4 regions of the Nocardiopsis sp. NPDC006938 genome follow, and region 3 is predicted to be linked to each of the others. Evidence: riboswitches for the same ligand, from Rfam matches in the RefSeq annotation. Region 3 holds a riboswitch; each other region holds the start of a gene.
What was found. A riboswitch is a leader RNA that binds a small molecule or an ion and turns the genes downstream of it on or off. The one in region 3 is predicted to bind thiamine pyrophosphate.
Positions count from the first base shown of each region.

Region 1: linked by a shared signal. The riboswitch ahead of thiC (phosphomethylpyrimidine synthase ThiC) and the one ahead of thiD (bifunctional hydroxymethylpyrimidine kinase/phosphomethylpyrimidine kinase) in region 3 are both predicted to bind thiamine pyrophosphate.
Region 2: linked by a shared signal. The riboswitch ahead of ACFYL4_RS18515 (ECF transporter S component) and the one ahead of thiD (bifunctional hydroxymethylpyrimidine kinase/phosphomethylpyrimidine kinase) in region 3 are both predicted to bind thiamine pyrophosphate.
Region 4: linked by a shared signal. The riboswitch ahead of thiO (glycine oxidase ThiO) and the one ahead of thiD (bifunctional hydroxymethylpyrimidine kinase/phosphomethylpyrimidine kinase) in region 3 are both predicted to bind thiamine pyrophosphate.

Region 1 covers NZ_JBIAGA010000002.1:319,288-323,970, forward strand. The annotation lists gene ACFYL4_RS04350 (DUF3068 domain-containing protein) at 1-230, shown strand, start outside; gene ACFYL4_RS04355 (MFS transporter) at 294-1,574, shown strand; gene ACFYL4_RS04360 (SOS response-associated peptidase) at 1,585-2,439, shown strand; TPP riboswitch at 2,566-2,681, shown strand; gene thiC (phosphomethylpyrimidine synthase ThiC) at 2,671-4,338, shown strand; gene ACFYL4_RS04370 (DUF4345 family protein) at 4,335-4,683, opposite strand, start outside.
Region 2 covers NZ_JBIAGA010000012.1:63,578-68,260, reverse strand. The annotation lists gene ACFYL4_RS18520 (ABC transporter ATP-binding protein) at 1-1,042, opposite strand, end outside; gene ACFYL4_RS18515 (ECF transporter S component) at 1,047-1,688, opposite strand; TPP riboswitch at 1,775-1,882, opposite strand; gene ACFYL4_RS18510 (glycoside hydrolase family 19 protein) at 2,010-2,900, opposite strand; gene ACFYL4_RS18505 (transglycosylase domain-containing protein) at 3,349-4,683, opposite strand, start outside.
Region 3 covers NZ_JBIAGA010000001.1:461,605-466,287, forward strand. The annotation lists gene ACFYL4_RS02050 (DUF368 domain-containing protein) at 181-1,104, shown strand; TPP riboswitch at 1,184-1,283, shown strand; gene thiD (bifunctional hydroxymethylpyrimidine kinase/phosphomethylpyrimidine kinase) at 1,272-2,075, shown strand; gene ACFYL4_RS02060 (alanine/glycine:cation symporter family protein) at 2,162-3,607, opposite strand; gene ACFYL4_RS02065 (DUF6457 domain-containing protein) at 3,829-4,098, opposite strand; gene ACFYL4_RS02070 (glycosyltransferase family 4 protein) at 4,324-4,683, shown strand, end outside.
Region 4 covers NZ_JBIAGA010000022.1:6,044-10,726, forward strand. The annotation lists gene ACFYL4_RS24605 (ABC transporter permease) at 1-110, shown strand, start outside; gene thiE (thiamine phosphate synthase) at 222-893, opposite strand; gene ACFYL4_RS24615 (Rv2175c family DNA-binding protein) at 962-1,321, opposite strand; TPP riboswitch at 1,443-1,552, shown strand; gene thiO (glycine oxidase ThiO) at 1,521-2,744, shown strand; gene thiS (sulfur carrier protein ThiS) at 2,747-2,959, shown strand; gene ACFYL4_RS24630 (thiazole synthase) at 2,963-3,763, shown strand; gene pknB (Stk1 family PASTA domain-containing Ser/Thr kinase) at 4,153-4,683, shown strand, end outside.

The DNA.
Region 1 (4,683 bases), on a different contig from region 3:
CCCTGGCCGAGGGACAGGTCTCCGGGTACGCGGAGCAGGCCCGCGTGCGGTCGCTGCTGTTGCGCGGCCTGGAACGCTGGGCGCCCATGGCGCTGGGTCCCATGGGGGCGCTCGCCGTCCTGGCGGGGCTGCTCGGGGCCTGGCGGTCCCGTTCCCCGGCCGCGGAGGAGGACGGCGGGCCGGTGCCGGAGGCGGGGGGCGACGCGCCACCGGTCGCGAAAACCGGGTGACGAACCGGCGGAGGGGCGGTCATGATCGCACCGAACCGTTCCTCCGCATCCCCCGGAGACGCCGTGCCCACGGACCCAGCTCCCGCCGCCCCGCGCCCTCCGGCGGTACGCCGCCTGAGGGCGGCCGTCCTGCTCGGCGCGATCCTGCTCTCGTCGATGGGGGACGAGGTGGTGTTGGTCGCGGCGATCCTCCGGTTGGCCGAGACGGGGAACGCCCTGTGGGTCACCGCGCTGCTCACCGCCCAGATCGGCCCGCTGATCCTGCTCGCGCCCCTGGCCGGGGTCGTGCTGGACCGCTTCGACACGGGTCGGGTACTGGTGCTGTCCTGCGTGGGGCAGGGTCTGGCCATCCTCCCGGCGCTGTGGTTCCCCCACCCGGGGGCCCTGGTCCTGTGCGTGCTGGCGGTCAGCTCCCTGGCGGCCTTCGCCAACCCGGCGATCCTCACCCTCCTGCCGAGCGCGGCCGGTGAGCTCGCCCCGGTGCGCGCCCACGCCCTGTTCGAGGGGGTACGGGCCTCGGCCACGGTGCTCGGCCCGCTCACCGGCGGAGTGCTGGTCGGCCTCTTCGGGGTCGCCCCGGCCCTCCTGCTGGACGCGGTGAGCTTCTTCGCGGCGGCCACCGCGTTCCTGCTCCTGGGCGTGCGGCGCCCGGTCGCCCGGGCTCCGGGGCCCCTGTGGGCGGGCGCCCTCGACGGAGCCCGCCACCTGGCGCGCGCCCGGTTGTTCCGGGTCCTGCTGCCGGTCCTCCTGGTGGCCGTGGCGGCCACCTCCACCACCAACGTGGCGATGGTGTTCGTGGTGCGGGAGGTCATGGGGCACGGGGCCGGGATCTTCGGTGCGCTCACAGCGGGCTGGGGGGCGGGACTCCTGGCCGGTGCGCTGTCCGTGTCGCTGCTGCGCCCGGCACCGACCGGGCGGGCCGTGGCCCTGGCCGCGGCCCTGGTGGGCGCGGCGCTGGCACTGTGGGCGGCCTTCCCCGCCCTGGGAGTGGCCGCGCTGTGCGTGGTCGCGGCCGGGGCGGGCAACTCCGCCTTCAACGTCCTGCTCAGGTCGGTGGTGCACCGGCACACGCCCGAACCCCTGCTCGGCCGGGCCCACGCGCTCATGGGATCGCTCGTCAACGGCGGGTTCGTCGCGGGTTTCCTCGTGGCCGGGTGGTTCGCCGCCGACCACCCCCGGGAGCTGTTGGCCGCCGCCGGGTCGGTCGCCCTGCTCACCGGGCTGCTCGGCGCGCTGGCCCTGCGCCTCACCGGTGCCGACGGCGGGTCGGACGGGTCGGACGGGACGGGCGGGGGCTGCGGGAACGACGGCGCGCACGGGGAGGACCGGGGGCGGATCACGTAGGATTCCCCCCATGTGCGGTCGTTATGCCCAGTCCCGGAACGTGCACCAGCTCCAGTTGGCCTTCGCCCTTCCCGAGGAGGCCCGGGAACAGGAGGACGACCCGCGTTCCTGGCCCCCGCTGGAGGAACTCGACCCGGACTACAACATCTCGCCGGGCCGCCCCGTGTACGCCGTGCTCGGACCGCCGCCGCGCGGGGAGGGCACCGGTGCGCCGGGCCCGCGCACCCTGCACACGATGCGCTGGGGCCTGGTCCCCTCGTGGGCCAAGGACCGCAACGTCGGCTACCGGATGATCAACGCCCGCAGCGAGACCGTCGCGGACAAGCCCGCCTTCCGCACCGCCTACCGGAGCCGCCGCTGCCTCATCCCCGCCGACGCCTACTACGAGTGGCAGCTCCTCAACAAGGACGGCACCGCCGAGGCCAGCACCTCGCCCGCCACCGACCCGCAGCACCGCAGGCGCAAGGCCAAGGCGGCCAAGAAGCCGTTCTCCGTCCACTACGCCGGGGACGAACCCCTCGCCATGGCCGGGATCTTCGAGCGCTGGCGCGACCCCGAGGTCGACGACGAGCGGGACCCCGCCGCCTGGGTCTGGAGCTGCGCGGTCATCACCACCGAGGCCGCGCCCGAGCTCGCGCACATCCACGAGCGCATGCCCGTCGTGGTGCCTCGCGAGGACTGGGCCGCCTGGCTCGACCCGTCCAGCGGCCCCGACCGACTGGCCCGGGTGCTGCACGAGACCCCGGTGGAACGGTTCGCCGTCGACGAGGTCTCCACCGAGGTCAACAGCATCAAGAACAACGGCCCCGACCTGCTGGAACCGACCGCGGGCGACGGAGCCGACCAGCTGGAGACACTCTTCTGACCCCCGGAGGCCTGGACAGGCCCGGGGACGTCCTGTGTATGGTGTGCGAGGCCACGGGGGAGTGCTTTCCCCGGCCCGGGGCACCGTGATCGAGGTGTCCCGGCACGTTCGACGTGCGCACATGTGAATACGCAACGCGGGAGCTCGCGCCATGGCGGGCTGAGAGGGCGACTCGACGGTGTCGCCGACCGCAGAACCTGTTCGGGTAATTCCGACGTAGGGAGGCATGCCATGACGGCTATCGACGGTCGTGACGTTTCCACCACCGACGAGCACCGGGTGACCACAGGTCCCATCATGGGATCTCGCAAGGTCCACGAGGAGATCACCACCCCCGAGGGCACCACCCTCCGCGTCCCCCGCCGCCGGGTGGATCTCAGCAACGGCAGCCACTTCGATCTGTACGACACCTCCGGCCCCTACACCGACGACCACGCCGACATCGACGTCCACCGGGGGCTGCCGCGCACCCGTGAGAGCTGGGCGCTCGACCCCGTGAACGGCGCGGTCACCCAACTGGCCCACGCCAGGGCCGGAACCATCACCCCCGAGATGCGGTTCGTGGCCGCCCGCGAGGGCGCCGAACCCGAGTTCGTCCGCGACGAGGTGGCCATCGGCCGCGCCGTCATCCCGGTCAACCGCAACCACCCCGAGTCCGAACCGACCATCATCGGCAAGAACTTCCTCGTGAAGATCAACGCCAACATCGGCAACTCCGCGGTCACCTCGTCGGTACCCGAGGAGGTCGAGAAGATGGTGTGGGCCACCCGCTGGGGCGCCGACACCGTGATGGACCTGTCGACCGGCAAGCGCATCCACGAGACCCGGGAACGCATCGTCCGCAACTCCCCGGTACCCATCGGCACCGTGCCGATCTACCAGGCGCTGGAGAAGGTCGACGGCGACCCCACCCGGCTCACCTGGGAGATCTACCGGGAGACCATCATCGAGCAGGCCGAACAGGGTGTGGACTACATGACCGTCCACGCGGGCGTCCTGCTCAGGTACGTACCGCTGGCCGCCCGCCGCGTCACCGGCATCGTCTCGCGCGGCGGCTCCATCATGGCCGCCTGGTGCCTGGCCCACCACCGGGAGAGCTTCCTCTACACCCACTTCGAGGAGCTGTGCGAGATCTTCCGCCGGTACGACGTCACGTTCTCGCTCGGTGACGGCCTGCGCCCCGGCTCCATCGCCGACGCCAACGACGAGGCGCAGTTCGCCGAGCTGCGCACCCTGGGCGAGCTGACCCACATCGCCCGCTCCCACGACGTCCAGGTGATGATCGAGGGCCCCGGCCACGTGCCGATGGACAAGATCCGGGAGAACGTGCGCCTGGAGGAGGAGCTGTGCGGTGAGGCGCCCTTCTACACGCTCGGCCCCCTGGCCACCGACGTCGCCCCCGGCTACGACCACATCACCTCGGCGATCGGGGCGGCCCAGATCGGTTGGCACGGCACCGCGATGCTGTGCTACGTCACCCCCAAGGAGCACCTGGGGCTGCCCAACCGCGACGACGTCAAGACCGGCGTGATCACCTACAAGCTCGCCGCGCACGCCGCCGACGTCGCCAAGGGCCACCCCCGGGCCCAGGAATGGGACGACGAGCTGTCCAAGGCGCGCTTCGAGTTCCGGTGGCAGGACCAGTTCCACCTGTCGCTCGACCCGGAGACCGCGCAGTCCTTCCACGACGAGACCCTGCCCGCCGCGCCGGCCAAGACCGCGCACTTCTGCTCCATGTGCGGACCGAAGTTCTGCTCGATGAAGATCTCCCAGGACGTGCGCAGGTACGCCGAGGAGAACGGTCTGGACACGGTCGAGGCGATCGAGAAGGGCATGGCGGACAAGTCCGCCGAGTTCGCGGAGGGCGGCAACCGCGTCTACCTGCCGCTCGCCGACTAGCGGGCGACGGCCCCGGGCCCGTCGCCCCGCACCGGGCGGCGGGCTCGCCGGAGCAGTGAGTGGTGCCACCACAGCAGAAGCGGGGGCACCACCAGTTCCACCGCCATCAGCAGCAACAGCAGTGCGGCGGGAGGCCCGGCCACGGCCAACGACAGCACCCGCGCCAGACCGCCGAGCACCACCGCGCCGCACACCCAGCGCAGCGTCAGGCTCCGGTCCGCCGCGAGGGGGTCGCGCGCGATCCAGAGCAACAGCAGGCCCACGGCCAGGAACAGCGCGGAGAAGAAGCGGTAGTTGCTGTCCACCTCCGGGCTCACGGCGGTCTCCCCCGGCAGGGGAGCGGTG
Region 2 (4,683 bases), on a different contig from region 3:
GACGGCGGTCGGCGGCGGCCAGCGGGCCGCGCGGCAGGACCTGTCCCCGGTGCGGGCGCGAGAGCCCGGCCAGCATGGTGAGGAGCGTGGACTTGCCCGCGCCGTTGGGTCCGGTCAGAGCGGTGGCGGTCCCGGCGGCCAGGGCGACGTTCACGTGGTCGAGTACCGTGCGCCGGGGGGCCGCGCGCACTCCCACCTGGAAGGGCGTGCGCGCGGCGACGTCGACGGTCTCCAGCAGGGGTGCTCCCCCGGGGCCGGGGGTGAGCTCGGGCACGGGCTCGTTCCCCGGAATCCACACCCCCTGGTCGGCCAACGACCGGCCGTGTTCGGCGAACACGAGGTGCGGGGCGCCGTCGGCGATCACGCCGCCGCCGGGTTCGACCACCACGACCCGGTCCACCAGGTCGACGACGTCGGCCACCCGGTGTTCGACCAGGACGAGGGTGGCCTCGGTCTCGGCGAGCAGGCGCGACAGCAGGTCGCGGACGAGCGCGGCCCCGGCCGGGTCGAGGTTGGCGGTGGGTTCGTCCAGCAGCAGCAGGCGCGGCCGCATGGCCAGCGCGCCCGCGATCACGAGACGCTGTTTCTCGCCTCCGGACAGGGCGCCGGTGGAGTGGCGGAGTCCGTAGGGGAAACCGACCTCCCCCAGGGCGCGCTCGACCCTCGGCCAGATGAGGTCCCGTTCCACCCCGAGGTTCTCCAGGCCGAAGGCGACGTCGTCCCCGGCCCGGGCCATCACCAGCTGGGTCTCGGGGTCCTGGCTGACCAGCCCGGTGCCGCCGCGACCACGGTCGGCCGGAACGCCGTCCACCAGTAGCGAGCCCTCCCGCTCCCCGCTGATGGCACCGTCCTCGCCGGTGAGTCCGGCCAGGGAGTGCAGCAGGGTGGACTTGCCCGCGCCGGAGGCGCCGAGCAGCAGGACCCGCTCCCCCGGTTCGATGATCAGGTCCACCCCGCGCAGGGCGTGGGTGCCGCGGCCGGAGTGCCTCCAGCCCCAGCCGGACAGTTCGACGCGGGCCCCGCGCGTGTCGGGTCGGGTCACGGGGTCAGCCCCGGGCCGAGGGGAAGGGGGCGAGCGCGCCCGCCCTGGCCAGCGCGGTGGTGAGCAGGCGCGCGCCCACCCCCGCGATGACGGCCGAACTCAGCACGACGATCACGCCGTAGGTGATCTGGTACTCGATCGGCCAGGTCACGTTGTAGGCGATGTTGTCGCGCACGGCCGGGGAGATCCCGGCGACCGCGGCGGCCAGCACGGCCACACCCGTGTTCCAGCGCCGGTAGGCGAAGGCGAGGAAGACCAGTTCGGGCAGCAGCCCCTGGAGGGTTCCGTCGAGGATCACCATGACCCCCCACTGGGTGCCCAGCACCGCCGAGACCGAGGCCGCGGCGATCGAGGTGAGCAGGGCCGCGCCGGGCTTCCTGATGATGAGGCCGCCGAGCACGCCGGAGATCATCCACATGCCGTAGACGACGGCCTGCCCGGGCGGAAAGGCGACGAACAGCGGCGTGGTGACCGACCAGACGATGTTCCACAGCCAGAAGACGACGCCGACCGCCACGCCGATGACGGAGGCCACGACGATGTCGACGGTGCGCCAGCTCCTGAGCCCGGCCAGGACCCCCTGGACGAAGCCGCCCGGCTCGTCGGCGGTGCCGGGCCCGGTCTCGCGGTCGCTTGCTGTACTCATAGGTGGTTGACGTCCCTTCGTCGGTGTGACGAGGGGCCGTGTGGCCAAGAGCGCCGACCGGGCGCGCGCGGAAGGCGCACGCGCGGTGACGGTTTCCTACGACTTCCTTCGCTGGCATGACCCAGATCAGGTGTGTAAGGGTCTGCGGCCTGGTGCCGCACTCTCAGCGCTCACGCGCTCCCCTGTCGGATTGCCTCCATTATGGGGCAAACAGGACGAACAATGAAGTCCTTCCCGGCACACCAGCGGGGGCGCGTGCGACGGTGACCGCCGACCGCGCCCCCGACGAGGGCCTCCTCGGGCGCCGGGGGCGCCCCGAGGTCAGCAGCTCAGGTTCGACCCCGTGGTGGTCCCGAGGATCTGGGTGAAGTGCGTGAACGTGTTGATGCGGCTCTGGACCTGTTCGGGGTTGCCGCCGTTGCACTCGATGGAGCCGTTGATGGAGCGGATCGACTCACCGAAGCCGTGACCGTCGACGATGGCGGTGTGCCCCGACATCGTCCCGGCGCCGGACTGGGTGTTCCAGAACCAGAGGCCGGTCCGCCACGCGATGGCCGCGTCCTGCTCCACCAGGTACGGGTTGTTCAGCAGGTCGATGCCGAGGGCGTCACCGGCGGCCTTGTAGTTGTAGTTCCAACTCAGCTGGATCGGACCCTTGCCGTAGTAGGCGTCCTGTCCGGCCGGGCAGCCGAAGGGCTGGTTCCAGTCACAGTAGTGCGGGTAGTTGTCCTCGTTGATCTCCTTGATGTACACCAGCCCGCCGGTCTCGTGGCTGACGTTGGCCAGGAAGGCGGCGGCCTCGCGCCGCTGCACCTCGACGCTGCCGGTGTTGGTGAAGCCCGGGTAGGAGCTCAGGGCGTCGGTGAGCCCGGCGTAGGTGTAGAAGGGGTTCCGGTTCGGGAACATCTGGTTGAACTGGGCCTCGCTGACGACGAAGTCACTGGGGGCGGGCTGCTCGCCGCCCCCGCCGTCGCCGCAGGGCCCCTGGTCGGCCCAGACGTCCGACGTTCCGGGTCGCTCGTTCTGTGTCCACCACTTGGCGGTGTAGTTGCGGCCCTCGTAGGAGACCTGGCCGCCGCCGTTGTAGACGGCGGACGGGCTCCAGCCGGTCGCGCAGACGGCCGCGGCCTGCGCGACGGTGGCGGGAAGGACGACGAGCACAGCCGCGAGCGCGCCGAGCGCGGCCAACTGGCTCAGGAGACGTCGGATCACGTGATCACACTCCTAGGGTGCGGCGCGGCGTCCGACCGCGCGCCGCGGGGGGTGACGTCACCTAAGCAAGAGTGGTCTAGACCTGTCAAGGCCTTCCGCCACGGAATGTGAGAACCGGGTGACGGTACGGACAGGGACGGCGGCCCGCCCGCGCTCTCCCGCGCGGACCCCGGCGGGGATGCCCGCCCCGGGACAGCCGTGCGGGACAGCCGTCCGGAGCCGCGGCGGCACGGGGGCACCTCCGCGAGCGGCCACCGGACGCCCTCTCGTCAGCGGGCCGCCCCACCGGCGCCCGTCAGGCGAACTCCGCGCAGTGACGCGGTGTCCGGGGGCTGGCGGCCCGAGTCAGGCGGCCAGGAGGGCTCAGGGGGGAGCGGCCCCGCGAAGGCCCCGGATGCCTCGGAGGACACTGGACGACGGGCGGAGCGGAGCGCCTTCGTTTCAGGCCCTACGTACCGTCGTCACCTCCGGTACCGCTCATGTCCCCTTCGCCACCGGTACCGCTCGTGCCCCCGGTGCCGCTCGTGCCTCCGGTGCCGCTCGTGCCTCCGGTGCCGTCGGTACCGCCCGAGCCTTCCGTACCGCTCGTCGCGCCGGTGTCCCCCGTTCCACCCGTCTCGCCCGTACCACTTGTCTCTCCCGCCCCTTCAGTACCACTCGTCTCCCCGGTGCTACCCGTACCGCTGGTCCCACCCACACCGTCCGAACCGTCGGTCTCACCCGCGCCGTCGGTGCCCCCCATGTCACCCGTCGCGCCGGTTCCGTCCGTCTCACCGGCGCCGCCCTCGGTACCGCCCGTCCCTCCGGTGCCGCCCGTCTCGCCCGTGCCGCCACCGTCGTCGTCCTCGTCACCCCCGCCGCCCGGTCCGTCCCCGGCGTCGTCGCCGCCCCGCTGCTCCGGCGGCTCGGTCTTCGGGTCGCCAAAGGACTTGGGCGACCTCGCGAACGCGTCCTCGGGCAGGTGCGCGGTGGCGCCCCGCATACTCTCCTGCCAGATCGGCCCGGGCAGCGTGCCGCCGTAGACGATCCCGTAGTGGCGCCCGCCGATCGTCACGTTCTGGAGCGGGTTCTGCTCACCGCCCCGCACGTCGCCCACGACCACGGCGGAGGCGAGGTTCGGGGTGTACCCGGCGAACCAGGCGTAGGCGGCGCCGTCCGTCGTGCCGGTCTTGCCCGCCGCCGGCCGCCCCAGGTCCAGGCCGTTCGCGGTCCCCCCGTCGAAGGTCTGCTGGAGGAGGTGGTTGACCCCGTCGGCGGCGTCCCGCTCGACCCTGCGATCACACTCCGACGCGGTCTTGAGCTCCTCGTCGGTCCCGTCGACGGCCACCGAACGCACCGGCCGGGGCTCGCAGTACACACCCCGCGCGGCGAAGGTCGCGTAGGAGGCGGCCACGTTCAACGGCGACACCTCCTGGTCCCCGAGGGTGAAGGAGTTCCACACCCCGAGGTCGCCGCCGTCCGCGCGGTGCACTCCGGCCCGCTCCGCCATCTCCGAGGTCTCGCACAGCCCCACCCGCTTCTGGAGCTGGGCGAAGTAGGTGTTCACCGACCCCTTGGTCGCGCTGATCATGTTGTGGTCGCCGTCGTCGCTCTCCCCCGCGTTGCGCACGCTCCACGCGGCCTTGTCGTCCCCGTCGCAGTCGCTCATCCCGCTGACGGACATGTTCCTCGGCGAGGAGAAGCTGGTGCCGTACCCCATCCCCTTCTCCAGGGCCGCGGCCAGCGTGTACGTCTTGAAGGTGGACCCGGCCTGGTAGCCGGAGGTCCCGCCGTCCGCCTGGTC
Region 3 (4,683 bases):
GCCCGGGCGGCACACATCAGCGCGGGCCGGGGCGTCGAACCGGTGGAGGTCGCCCCCGCGACCCGCGCGACACAGCACCCCTTTGACACCGCCGACCGGCATCGACACCGTGTCGGCGGCCCCATCAGGACGGAGGACGGCGCCGCGTCCCGGGACTCTCCCGGGCCCGCGCCCGACAACATGGCCAAGTCAGTAGGCTCCTACATCTTCAACGCGGTGCGCGGCGGGGCCGTCGGCACCTCCGAGGCCCTTCCCGGCATCAGCGGCGGCACCGTCGCGCTGATGGTCGGCCTCTACGACAAGCTGATCGGCGGCGCGGGCCACGTGGTCAGCGGCATCAAGCGCTACGTCACCGACGTCCCCCGGGGCAAGGGCAAGGAGCGGGCCCAGGAGCAGTTCCGCCAGGTCGACTGGCCGGTGCTCGTCCCCGCCCTGATCGGCATGGCCGTCGCGCTCATCCTGGCCGCGGTCTTCCTCGCCCCGCTGGTCGAGGTGTACGCGCAGTACGCCTACGCGCTCTTCTTCGGCCTGGTCCTGGCCTGCCTGTGGATTCCCTACACCGGCGCGGGCAAGAAGTGGAAGGCCTGGCACTACGCGGTCGCGCTGGTGTTCGCCGTACTCGCGTTCCTCCTCACCGGCCTGCCCGGAGCCAACCTGCCCACCCACCCCGTGGTGGTCTTCTTCGCGGCGGCCGTCGCGATCTGCGCGCTGGTCCTGCCCGGCTTGTCAGGGTCGTTCATCCTGCTGACCCTGGGCCTGTACGAGCCCACCATGGCCGCCCTGCGCGCCGCCGACCTGCCCTACATCACCGTCTTCGTGCTGGGCATGATCACCGGTCTGGCGCTGTTCGTGAAGGTGCTCCAGTTCCTGCTGGAGAACCACCACCACATCACCCTGGTGGTGCTCACCGGTCTCATGGCCGGTTCGCTGCGCGCCCTGTGGCCGTGGCAGGACGAGAACCGCGACCTGCTGCCGATGACCGACGTCCCCGTGACGCTCGCCTTCGCGGTCGGCGGCTTCGTGGTGGTCGTCGGCATGATCGTCTGGGAACAGCGCAAGCTCGCCCAGCAGCGGGTGGAGGCCCGTCAGGACGTCTCCGTCTAGAGCCCCCGGTCCGCTCCTGCGAACCGTCCACTACAGTCGGAACCACCACAAACCAATACCGATGCCGGGGCCGCGAGGCCCCGGCGGCGCGGGGTGCCGGAAGCGTCCTTCCGGCTGAGAGCACACCCGTCGAACCTGCCCTAGTTCGTACTAGCGAAGGAACGCCAATGAGCGCGTACAACGTCGTGTCCATCGCCGGAAGCGACCCCAGCGGAGGCGCGGGCGTCCAGGCCGACCTGAAGGCGTTCTCCGCCCACGGGGTCTTCGGGATGACCGTGGTGACGGCGTTGACCGCCCAGTCCACACGCGGGGTCACCGGAGTGCACGGTGTCCCCGCGTCGTTCGTCACCGACCAGATGGACACCCTGTTCACCGACGCGACCGTGCACGCGGTCAAGGTGGGCATGCTGTCCACGTCCGAGGTCACCGAGGCCGTCGCGGCCGCCGTGGACCGCCACCGGCTCCCGAACGTGGTCGTGGACCCGGTGATGGTGGCCAAGAGCGGCGACCGCCTCCTGGAACGGTCGGCCATCGAGGCGCTGCGGAGCGTCCTGTTGCCCCGCGCCGACCTGCTCACCCCCAACCTCCCCGAGGCGGCCGACCTGCTCGGCGAGGCCGAGGCCACCACCCTCGGGGAGATGCGCGACCAGGCCGAGCGCCTGCTCGGGCTCGGCCCCCGCCGGGTCCTGCTCAAGGGCGGGCACCTGCCGGGCGCTGAGAGCGTCGACCTGCTGGTCGACGGGGTCGGCGAGCCCGTCGAGTTCCGTGCGGGGCGGGTGGACACCCGCAACACCCACGGCACCGGCTGCACCCTGTCCTCGTCGATCGCGGCCCTGCTGCCGCAGCGGCCGGACGCGGTGACGGCCGTGGCCGACGCCAAGGCCTACCTCACCGAGGCCCTGCGCCGCGCCGACGAGATCGACGCGGGCGGCGGGCAGGGGCCGGTGCACCACTTCCACGCCTGGTGGTAGCCGCCCGGCAACGCGAAGGGGGACCGGCAGTCGCGGCCGGTCCCCCTCGTCGTGGCCCCGGGACGCCGTCCCGGGCCGCACGCGGACTACTTGCTGACGTCGTCCATGATCACGTCGGGGTTGCGCCACTGCGGGTGGCCGAAGAACTTGCGGGTCTCCGCCACCACGACCGGCGACAACAGGATCAGACCCACGAGGTTGGGCAGCGCCATCAACCCGTTGGCGATGTCGCTGAAGAGCCAGACCGACTCGACGCTGGCCGTCGCTCCGACGTACACGACGGCGATGAAGAGCAGGCGGTACGGCAGGACCAGGGTGCGCCTGCCCTGGGCCAGGTAGACCATGCAGCGCTCGCCGTAGTACGACCAGCCCAGGATCGTCGTGTAGGCGAAGACCGCGACGGCGCAGGCGATGAAGACGACGCCGAAGGTGCCCAGGGCCGGGCTGAGCATGGACAGGCCCTGCTCCATCGAACCCGAGGTGAGCAGCACGCCCTTGTCGTCGGGGTCGAACCCGGCGCTCACGTTCGCGTTCCACAGGCCAGAGGTGATGATCATCAGCGCGGTCAGGGTCACCATGATGATGGTGTCGATGAAGGTCTGCGTCATCGACACCATGGCCTGGCGGACCGGCTGCGTGGTCTTGGCGGAGGCCGCCGCGATGGCGCCCGTGCCCAGGCCGGACTCGTTGGAGAAGATGCCCCGGGCCACACCCGTGCGGATGACCAGCATCAGGCCGGCGCCCGCGAATCCGCCGGCGGCCGAGGTGCCGGTGAAGGCGTCGGTGAAGACGAGCACGAAGGCGGGGAGGATCTGCTCCCAGTTGATCATCAGCACCAGCAGGTTCATGAAGATGAACCCGATGATCATGAACGGCACGATCGCGGAGGCGAAGCGGCCGATGCTCTTGATCCCGCCAAGGATGACGATGGCGACGAGCACCATCAGGACCACGCCGATGATCCGCTGGTCGACGCCGGTCACGTTGTTGAGGGAGCTGGACACGGCCTCGGCCTGGGTGCCGTTGCCGATGCCGAACGCGGCGATGGCGCCGAAGATCGCGAAGGCGCCGCCGAGGAAGTACCCGAACCGGCCGGGCAGCCCGTTGCGGAGGTAGTACATCGGGCCGCCGGCCTGCTCGCCCTTCTCGTCCTTGACCCGGTACTTGACGCCCAGAAGGGCTTCGCTGTACTTGGTGGCCATGCCCGCGAGGCCCGTGAGCCACATCCAGAACAGCGCGCCGGGCCCGCCGATCCCGATGGCCAGGCCGACACCGGCGATGTTGCCGACGCCGACGGTGGCGGCCAGGGCCGTGCTGAGCGCCTGGTAGTGAGAGATGTCGCCCTCGGCCTGGTGGTGGTCCTCCTTGCGCCGGACGAAGGCGAGCCAGAGCGCGTGGCCGAGCTTCGTGAACTGGAGCAGGTTCAACCGGATCGTCAGGAAGACACCGGTCAGGAGCAGCAGCGGGATGAGGACGTACGGGCCCCAGATGACGTCCCGCAGGACTTCGGCCATTTCGAGGAGGTGGTCCACGGGGGGACCTCTCTTTCGGTGATTACGTGGGGTAGGGGAAGACTGTGGTGTGAAGGGGAACCGGGACCCACGGAAACACGTTGGAAACGGTGGGTACCGTTCGGTATCGGGAAAGAATGGCACTGGCGCGTAACGAACGCATCACACGAGGTCAGAATGCTTATTACGGCCACCTAACACGTCTTTTTCACGTGTCCTGATCCCGGTCCTCTCAGGGGGAGCTACCCCTCTCCGCTCTCGGCCCCGCCCGCTTCCTCCGCCCGGGCCAGGGCGAGGCGGCTGAGCACGGCCGCCGCGACCTCCGGGTCGGCCCCCCGGCCCACGGCCACTCCCAACAGGTAGGTCGTCAGCGGGGCCGCCGGTCGGGCGACCGAGTGGGCGGCGTCGCGCGCGAGGTCCAGGACGCGGTCCACGTCGGCTTTCTGAAGAGGGTCCGTTTCGTCCAGGTCCAGTTCCGCTCGGACCAGTTCGGACCATTCCACGAGTGTCACCACACGGCTCCTTGGGGCGTTCGGTCGGTCACGTTCGGCGATCACGGCCGAGGCGGGGTCATCCGGCGGTCAGGCGACCGTCCGGACGGTGTCACCACCTGATCGGCCAACCCGGGGCGCGCCTTCGGGCGAGGTTCTCCCGCCCGGCGACCCGGGTTCACTCCCCGACCCTAGCGTCGGAGGCAGCCGCCACTCGGCGTGACACCTCGGCGTTGGGAGCCCCGCATGTCCCCCACACCCCCGCCCTCCGACCACCGGCCGCCCCTGCGCGTGGCCATCGTGACCGAGTCCTTCCTCCCCCAGGTCAACGGGGTCACCAACTCCGTGTGCCGGGTCAGCGAGCACCTCGCCGCCGAGGGCCACCGCGCGCTCGTGCTGGCCCCCGGGCCGGGGCCCTCCTCCTACGCGGGCTTCCCCGTGGTGCGGATGCCCGCCGTGCCGCTGCCGCTGTACCGCGACTTCTCCATGGGCCTGCCCGCCCGCCGGACCATGACCGCCGCGATCCGCGCGTTCGCACCCGACGTGCTCCACCTGGCCTCCCCCGCGCTCTTCGGGGCGACGGCGGTGGACGTCGCCCGTCGGTGG
Region 4 (4,683 bases), on a different contig from region 3:
GGGTCCCGGTCGGCGACCAGGCGGTGCCCCTCACCCTCTGGTTGGGCGGCCTGACCCTGGCCGCCCTGGTCCTGACCCGCTGGCTGTTCCAGCGGGCCGGGCGGCGCTGACCGCGCACCGGCCCCGTCGCCTCCCGGTGGACGGGCCCCGCGAGGGGCACGGGACGGCGCACGGGACGGCCCCGGGAACCGCTGGTTCCCGGGGCCGTCGTCCGCACACCGTCAGGCGGTGTCGCGCCGCGCGGTCAGGCGGGCCCGCAGCGCGCTCGCCGCGGCGCGGGGGTCCTCGGCCTCGGTGATGGCGCGGACCACGACCACCCGGGCGGCTCCGGCGTCGAGCACCCGGTCCACGTTGTCCAGGTCGATGCCGCCGATCGCGAACCAGGGACGGTCCGAACCCAGGGCCGCGGCGCGTTCGACCAGTTCCAGACCGGCCGCCGGACGCCCCGGCTTGGTCGGGGTCGCCCAGGTCGGGCCCACGCAGAAGTAGTCGCTCCCCGGCTCTTGCGCCGAGCGCGCGGCGGCCACGGGGTCGTTGTTGGAGCGCCCGATCACCGGGTCGGCGCCGATCACGTCGCGCGCCAGGGGCACCGGGAGGTCGCGCTGGCCCAGGTGCAGCACGTCGGCGCGCACCGCCCGGGCGATGTCGGCGCGGTCGTTGACGGCGAGCAGGGCGCCGTGGCGCTCGCACACCTCCCGAAGGACCTCCAGTGCGGCCAGTTCGTCGCGGGCCTCCAGCCCCTTGTGCCGGAGCTGGATGATGTCCACGCCCCCGGCCAGGGCGGCGTCCGCGAACTCCGCGAGATCACCGCTCCCGGTCCGGGCGTCGGTGCACAGGTACAGAAGGGATGCGTCCAGGCGCTCGCGCAGGCTGGTTCCGTGGCTCGTCCTCACGGCCCCCACCCTAGCCAACGGCCCGGGGCCGCCACCGTGCGGTGCGTGCCTCCGGGCCGTGCGGGGTGTCAGAAGGCCAGGCCCTGGGCCCGGCGGCGGACCTCCGTGCCCCGGTTCTCGCGCATCGCCTGGATCGGCGTGCCCGGCAGGGTGTCGTCCGGGGTGAACAGCCAGCGCAGGGCCTCCTCGGTGGAGAAACCGGCGTCGGTGAGCAGCACGATGGTGCCCGGGAGGCCCTTGACCAGGTCCTCGCCGTCCAGGAAGGCGGCGGGGATGGAGAGCTCACCGCCGCGCACCACGCCCATCAGGCGGTTCTCGCGGATGAGGGTCTTGATGCGGTTGGGGCTCACGCCCAGCGGCGCGGCCGCCTCACGCAGGGTCAGCCATTCGCCGACGAGTTCGTCGAGTTCACGATCGCTTTGTGTCACCTCACCAATCTGCCACACCCGACCGGGCGCCGGTGACCGTCGCGCCCCGTGCGGGCTTCCTGCCTGGGAGATCCCCGCCACGGCGGGCCCGGACGGGCTGATCTAGGATGGGGCCGAACAGACACGTCCCGCGGGAGCCGGGTGGACCCGGCTGAGAGGGAGGCTCGCCGCCTCCGACCGCACGAACCTGATCCGGGTCATGCCGGCGAAGGGAGTGGAACACGGCGCCGTGCGCAACGACGAGGTTCCCCCACAGAAGACGATTCATCCCACCAGTGGCGTGGTCGTGGTCGGCGGCGGCGTCGTCGGCCGGGTCACCGCCTGGCGCGCGGCCCAGCGCGGCCTGACCGTCACCCTGGTCGAACCCGACCCCGTGACCGCGCCCTCCTCCGCCCGGGCCGCCTCCGCCGTCGCCGCGGGGATGCTCACCCCCGCCACCGAGGCGGTCTTCGGCGAGGAGGAGCTGATGGAGTTCGGGGTGCGCTCGGCGCGCCTGTACGACGACTTCGTCGCCGAACTCCAGGAGGCCAGCGGGGTGGACGTCGGCCACCGCCGCACCGGCACCCTGCTGGTCGCCTTCGACCGCGACGACCTGGCGGTCCTGACCGACCTGCACGCCCTCCAGCGACGCCTGGGCATCCCCACAGAGCGGTTGACCAGCCGTGAGTGCCGACGCCTCGAACCCACGCTCGCGCCCGGGGTGCGCGGCGGGGTACTGGCTCCCGAGGACCACTCGGTGAACCCGCGTTCCCTGCTGCTCGCCCTGGCCCGGGCCGGAGAGGGCGCGGGCGTGCGCGAGCTCCCCGGGCGTGTGGAGGAAGTCTCCTCCCCCGGCCCCGGTGGCGCGCGTCTGGGCGTGCGGCTGGCCGACGGCGCCGAACTCCCCGCCGACCAGGTGGTGCTCGCCGCAGGGTGCTGGGGCGACCGTGTGCGGGTGCCCGAACCGGTGGTGCCGCCGCTGCGCCCGGTCAAGGGGCAGCTGCTGCGCGCCCGGGTGCCCGCCGGGGAGCCCCCGCTGGTCACCCGCACCGTTCGCGGTCTGGTCCGCGGGTTCCCCGTCTACCTGGTGCCCCGTGCCGACGGCGAGGTCGTCGTGGGGGCCACCCAGGAGGAGCTGGGCCACGACACCTCGCTGACCGTGGGCGGGCTCTGGCAGGTCCTGCGGGACGCCCGCGAACTCGTCCCCGGGGTGAGCGAGCTGGAGGTCGTGGAGACCTGTGTGGGTCTGCGGCCCGGCTCCCCCGACAACGAACCCCTCCTGGGCCCCACCCGGGTCCCGGGACTCCACCTGGCCGCCGGACACTTCCGGCACGGGGTCCTGCTGGCCCCGGTGACCGGCGAGGTCATGGCCGAGGCCCTCACCACCGGCGCGCTCCCCTCGTACGCGCGCCGGTTCTCAGCCGGCAGAAGAACGTGGGAGTAGCAGTGGAACTGATCATCAACGGACAGGCGCGGGACAGCGCGGCGAGCACCGTGGACGGGGTCGTGCGCGCCCTCACCGGAGCCGGGGAGGGCGCCGTCCCCGGGGGGATCGCCGTCGCCGTCAACGACGAGGTGGTGCGCCGCACCGCCTGGACCGGCACCGCGCTGTCGCCCGGCGACCGCGTGGACGTGCTCACCGCGGTACAGGGAGGCTGAACCATGACGCAGACCACCGAGGCGCCGACAGCCGGGGACCACACGGGCGGGGACCCGCTGGTCATCGCGGGGGTCCCCTTCGGTTCCCGCCTCATCACCGGCACGGGGGGAGCGCCCTCCCTGGAGGTCCTGGAAGAGGCGCTCCTGGCGTCGGGGACCGAGCTGACCACCGTGGCCATGCGCCGGATCACCCCGGGCACCCAGGGGTCGGTGTGGGACGTCCTGGACCGCAACGGCATCCGCCCGCTGCCCAACACCGCCGGATGCTTCACCGCCGTGGACGCCGTGCGCACCGCCAGGCTGGGCCGCGAGGCCCTGGGAACCGACTGGGTGAAGCTGGAGGTGGTCGCCGACGAGCACACCCTGCTGCCCGACCCGGTGGAGCTGCTCGACGCCGCCGAAGCGCTGGTCGACGACGGTTTCACGGTTCTGCCGTACACCAACGACGACCCCGTGCTGGCCCGCCGCCTGGAACAGCTGGGCTGCGCCGCCGTGATGCCGCTGGCCGCGCCGATCGGTTCGGGGCTGGGCATCCGCAACCCGCACAACCTGGAGCTGATCGTCGAGCGGTCGAGCGTCCCGGTGATCGTCGACGCGGGTATCGGCACCGCCAGCGACGCCGCCCTGGCCATGGAGCTGGGGTGCGACGCGGTGTTGTTGGCCACGGCCGTGACCCGCGCCCAGGACCCGGTGCGGATGGCGTCGGCGATGCGCGACGCCGTGCGCGCCGGGCGCGGCGCGCGGCTGGCCGGGCGCATCCCGGTCCGCCGCCACGCCAGGGCCTCCAGCCCCGACGTGGTCTGAGCCCAAACGGACCGGACCGCCGTCGCGGGCCGCGTCGGGGGGCGGACCCGGCACCCGGCGCCTCCGCCTGCGGCGACGCGCCCGCGAGGCGCCCTCCGTCACGACACCGACACGCGGCGTGACCTTCGGGTTTGGTCCCGTCCCCTACCGTGGGAGGGGTGCGTGTGCCGTGAGCGGCACCGCACCTCCAGACCGCCCAGGCGCGGGACGCCCCGAACCGACCCTCCGGTCGGCCTCCACGACGGTGGACACGGGGGCCGCCGCGACCGTGAACCGCGGGGCGGAACCGACACCGGCTTCCGCTAGGGTGTCGGATCGACACCAGGTGTCGGGTACGCGCCACCGGCCGCGAACGCCCGCGCTCCCCGCAGCAAGGACACAACTCCGCCGTGGACATGACGACTTCCGACCCGCTAGTAGGCGCGACGCTGGACCGTCGCTACTTCGTCGAGTCAAGGATCGCCGGTGGCGGTATGGCGACCGTCTACGTCGCCCACGACCTCAGGCTGGACCGACGGCTGGCCCTCAAGGTCATGCACCCCTCCCTGGCGCAGGACCCGACCTTCGTCCAGCGCTTCATCAACGAGGCCCACTCGGTCGCCAAGCTCTCGCACCCCAACGTCGTCCAGGTCTTCGACCAGGGCGAGGACCAGGGGCACGTCTTCCTGGCCATGGAGTACGTGCCCGGGCAGACCCTGCGCGACCTCCTCAAGGCGCACGGGCGGCTGGCCCCGAAGCAGGCCCTGAACTTCATGGCCTCCGTGCTGGCCGCACTGGGCGCCGCCCACCAGGCGGGGATGGTGCACCGCGACGTCAAGCCCGAGAACGTGCTCATCAGCAAGGACGGTCGGGTCAAGGTCGCCGACTTCGGCCTGGCCCGGGCCGTGGAGCAGTCCAACCAGGGCCTGACCCGCACCGGG